2 regions of the Nocardioides bigeumensis genome follow, and region 2 is predicted to be linked to the other one. Evidence: predicted binding sites of a transcription regulator. Region 2 holds the regulator's gene; the other holds the start of a gene.
The links. The regulator HrcA, encoded in region 2, represses chaperone genes, less so after heat shock. The targets are predictions, from matches to a motif close to TTGGCACTCGNNNNNNNCGAGTGCCAA.

Region 1: groES (co-chaperone GroES) is a predicted target of HrcA. The motif match lies at 1,090-1,116, and genes of this name have one in related genera.

What each region holds. Positions count from the first base shown of each region.
Region 1 covers NZ_BAAAQQ010000003.1:78,873-81,265, reverse strand. The annotation lists gene ABD295_RS06160 (class I SAM-dependent methyltransferase) at 1-1,029, opposite strand, end outside; gene groES (co-chaperone GroES) at 1,290-1,583, shown strand; gene groL (chaperonin GroEL) at 1,676-2,393, shown strand, end outside.
Region 2 covers NZ_BAAAQQ010000011.1:81,668-84,060, reverse strand. The annotation lists gene ABD295_RS09505 (alpha/beta fold hydrolase) at 1-399, shown strand, start outside; gene hrcA (heat-inducible transcriptional repressor HrcA) at 467-1,489, shown strand; gene dnaJ (molecular chaperone DnaJ) at 1,562-2,393, shown strand, end outside.

The DNA.
Region 1 (2,393 bases), on a different contig from region 2:
CTTCAGCTGCTTCTCCCGGAATGGCAGTTCCTCGACAACCCGGTACGCACGCGCGAAGGGTGACCGGAACCCCATGTCCGACGTCACGTACGCGATGTGTGCGTCGAGGAGGCCGCCCTGCACCCCGGCGGCCACCGCCGTGACCAACCGGGCGCGGATGACGGCGCCGTCGGGTTCGTAGAGGAACTCTCCTAGCTCACGGACCGGGCGACGCTGCCCGTCGTAGGGGTCGTCCTCCTCGGTGAGGGTGGCCAGCCCACCGGGACCGATGACGGTCGCCCGGCGGCCTACCGTCGCCAGCGCGGGGCTCCAGAGCGCCGCCTCCTTGACCTCGCCGGCGACGCTGACCCACTCCGCCTCTGTGCCCCCGGGGACCAGCGCGTGCGGGATGCCGGGCGCGACCTTCACCACCGCCCGGGCGCCGGGCCGCTCGAGCAGCTGCGCCACGAACGGCCATGGCGGGGTCCAGCCCTCGGCGTCCATGACGCGTCCGCTGCCCGACCGCCGGGCGGGGTCGGCGAAGGCCGCGCCGAACGGCGAGAGGTCGAGCGTGGTGGCGTCGGCGACGCCCACCGCTCCTTCCAGGCCGAGCGCGGCGAGGTTGGCCTCCGCGATCGCCACCCGCACCGGGTCGAGGTCCACGCCGACCGCGGTCAGCCCGGCACGCGCCAGCGCCACCAGGTCGCCGCCGATACCGCAGCCCAGGTCGACGACCGAAGCGACGTCGGCGGCGACCAGGCGAGCGGCGCGGTGGTCGGCGACCCGGGGCCGGGTCGCCTGCTCGAGGCCGTCGGGGGTGAAGTACATGCGCACGGCGTCCGCGCCGAACTTGTCCACGCCCCGCGCACGCAGCGTCTCCTGCGTCATCGCCGCCGCGGCCTGCTCAGCCGTGGCGGAGGGTGCCGCGCTGCGCAGGGCCGCCATGGCCGCGACCGGGTCGCCCGGGTGCCCGGCGTGGATCCGGCCGGCCTCGGACAACAGACCCTGGCCCTGGGGGGTCAGCAGCCAGCGAAATGTCTCGAGGTCCACGGGCGCATCCTTGCAGTGGTTCCCGCAGGGTTCTCGACGCTGCCCGAGCAACCGGGGGCGCTGGCACTCCCCGGAGGTGAGTGCTAAGTTCTGTCTTGGCACTCTCGACCCGAGTGTGCCAGCGCTTGCGATCGGCGTACGACCCCCGCGACGGCGTCCGCCACTCCGCAGGCACAAACGTCCGGGGGCCCCGCCCTGATGGGGCCTCCGATTCCTTCACCATCATCGTCCAACGAACAATGAAACATGGAGGTCGACTCGTGTCGGTCAACATCAAGCCCCTCGAGGACCGCCTCGTCGTGAAGCCGCTCGACGCCGAGCAGACCACGGCCTCCGGCCTGGTCATCCCGGACACCGCCAAGGAGAAGCCCCAGGAGGGCGAGGTCCTGGCGATCGGTCCGGGTCGGATCGACGACAACGGCAACCGCGTCCCGCTGGACGTCGCCGTGGGCGACAAGGTCATCTACAGCAAGTACGGCGGCACCGAGGTCAAGTACTCCGGCGAGGAGTACCTCATCCTCTCGGCACGCGACGTTCTCGCCGTAGTTTCCTGATCCCATCCGCCCGGACGTCATACGGACGGAGCCGTAGACGGCTCGCGTCGTATGACGTCCGGGCGGTTCAGCGTTCCTAAGGAGCAACCCAAGTGCCCAAGATCCTGGAGTTCGACGAGTCCGCCCGCAGGGCGCTCGAGCGGGGCGTCGACGCCCTCGCCAATGCCGTCAAGGTGACGCTCGGCCCCAAGGGCCGCTACGTCGTCCTCGACAAGAAGTGGGGCGCCCCCACGATCACCAACGACGGCGTGACCGTCGCGCGTGAGATCGAGCTCGACAACCCCTTCGAGAACCTCGGTGCGCAGCTCACCAAGGAGGTCGCCACCAAGACCAACGACGTCGCGGGTGACGGCACCACCACGGCCACCGTGCTCGCCCAGGCGATGGTCCACGAGGGCCTGCGCGCCGTCGCGGCCGGCGCCAACCCGATGGGTCTCAAGCGCGGCATGGACGCCGCTGCCGAGGCCGTCTCCGACGCGCTGCGTGAGGCCGCTCGCGAGGTCGAGTCCCGTGAGGACATGGCCTCGGTCGCGACGATCTCGAGCCGCGACGCGGTCATCGGCGACCTGCTCGCGCAGGCCTTCGACAAGGTCGGCAAGGACGGCGTGATCACCGTCGAGGAGTCCAACACCATGGGCACCGAGCTCGACTTCACCGAGGGGATGCAGTTCGACAAGGGCTACATCTCGGCCTACTTCGTGACCGACCCCGAGAGCATGGAGGCCGTCCTCGAGGACGCCTACATCCTGCTCCACCAGGGCAAGATCTCGGCCGTCGGCGACCTGCTGCCGATCCTCGAGAAGGTCATCC
Region 2 (2,393 bases):
GCTCTGGAGGCCGGAGACCTCGATGCCGCTGCTCAGGCCAACGTCGACCACTGGCTCGTCGGACCCGGCCGTTCGGCCGACGCTGTCCCCGCTGACGTGCGCGCGCTCGTGCACGCGATGCAGAAGCGCGCCTTCGAGCTGACGGGGGACTGGGACGAGATCGAGGAGGCCGAGCCGGACCCGGAGCCGCTCGACCGGCTGCACGAGCTCGACGTACCGACTCTCGTGCTGACCGGCGGGCACGACCTCACCGCGGTGGGGGAGGCCGCCGCCGCGGTGCTGGCGGGCGTCCGCGGGGCGCGTCACGAGCACTGGGACGACGTCGCGCACCTGCCGGCGCTCGAGCGACCCGCCGACGTGGCCCGCCTCACGAAGGGGTGGCTCGCCTCCGCGTCCTAGTACGCTGGCACTCGTCAGTCCGGAGTGCCAGAGACGTCTGACCAGAGACGTGAGAGGGGGTGGGCGCGTGGTCGAGGACCGCAAGCTCGCCGTCCTGCGCGCGATCGTCGAGGACTACGTCGCGACCGAGGAGCCGGTGGGCTCCAAGGCGCTCGTGGAGCGGCACGGGCTCGGAGTCTCGCCGGCCACCGTCCGCAACGACATGGCCGCCCTCGAGGAAGAGGGCTTCATCACCCAGCCGCACACCTCGGCGGGGCGGGTGCCGACCGACAAGGGCTACCGCCTCTTCGTCGACCGACTGACCACCGTCAAGCCCATGTCGGTCGCGGAGAAGCGCGCGATCGCGACGCTGCTCGACGGCGCCGTCGACCTCGACGACGTGGTGCAGCGCTCGGTGCGGCTGCTCTCGCAGCTGACCCGTCAGGTGGCGGTGATGCAGTACCCCACGCTGTCGGCGTCCACGGTGCGCCACGTGGAGCTGGTGGCGCTCACGCCGACCCGGCTGCTGGTGGTGCTGATCCTCAGCACCGGTCGCGTCGAGCAGCGCCTGGTGGAGGTCGAGACCCCCGTCGGGGACGAGGACCTGGCCCGGCTGCGCTCGGGTCTCCTGCACGCCGCCGTCGGTGCGCGGTTGCCCGACGCGGCCAACGCGCTGCACGCCCTCGACCCCGGCCCGGACGGGCCCGCGTCGGCGACGACGGCCGCCGTGGTGATTGCGCTCGTGGAGGCGATGAGCGACCACCGCTCCGAGGAGCGGGTCGTCGTGGGCGGCACGGCCAACCTGGCCAGGTACGGCGACAGCTTCGACACCGCCGTACGCCCCCTCCTCGAGGCGCTCGAGGAGCACGTCGTGCTGCTCAAGCTGCTCGGGGAAGCGACGGGCGGCGGCACCGTGACGGTCCGCATCGGCCACGAGGGGCCCTACCAGGAGCTCGCCTCCACCAGCGTGGTGGCGACCGGCTACGGGCCGAGCGAGCATGCGCTGGCGACGCTGGGCATCGTGGGCCCGACCCGCATGGACTACCCCGGGACGATGGCGGCGGTGCGTGCCGTCGCGCGCTACGTCTCGCGGATCCTCGACGAGGCGTGAGCGGAGCTCGACGAGCTCGATCACCGAAGACACCAGTTTGACCACCAAGGACACAGACACCGAAGGACACAGGTGAGCCAGGACCCGTACGAGCTGCTCGGCGTGCCGCGTGACGCCGACGCCGACGCCATCAAGAAGGCCTACCGCAAGCTGGCCCGGCAGCTCCACCCCGACGTGAACCCCGACCCTGCGACGCAGGAGCGCTTCAAGGACGTCACAGCGGCGTACGAAGTGCTGTCCGACCCGCAGAAGCGTGCAGCGTTCGATCGTGGCGGCGACGCCTTCATGGGGGGCTTCGGGGGTCAGGGCGCCGGCTTCTCCTTCACCGACATCATGGACGCCTTCTTCGGCGGCGCGGCCGCGGGCGGCACGGGCGCGGGCCGAGGGCCCCGTCCTCGCGTCCGTCGAGGTCAGGACGCGCTGGTCCGCATCGAGGTGACCCTCGCCGAGGCGGCCTTCGGGGTCACCAGGGAGCTCAAGGTCGACACCGCGGTGGTCTGCACGACCTGTCGTGGCGAGGGCACCGCGCCCGGGACGCATCCCGTCCCCTGCGAGACCTGCCGCGGCGCCGGCGAGGTCGCCCACGTCCAACGGTCGTTCCTGGGCGAGATCCGCACGCTGCGGCCCTGCGCCGCGTGCCGCGGGTTCGGCGCGATCATCCCCGAGCCGTGTCGTGAGTGCTCGGGCGACGGCCGGGTGCGCTCGCGCCGCAACCTCAACGTCAAGATTCCCGCCGGTGTCGACAACGGCACCCGCGTGCAGCTCAGCGGCGAGGGGGAGGTCGGCCCGGGCGGCGGCCCCGCCGGTGACATCTACGTCGAGATCCACGTGGCGCAGCACGACGTGTTCACCAGGCACGGCAGCGACCTGCACTGCTCGGTCAGCCTGCCGATGACCGCCGCCG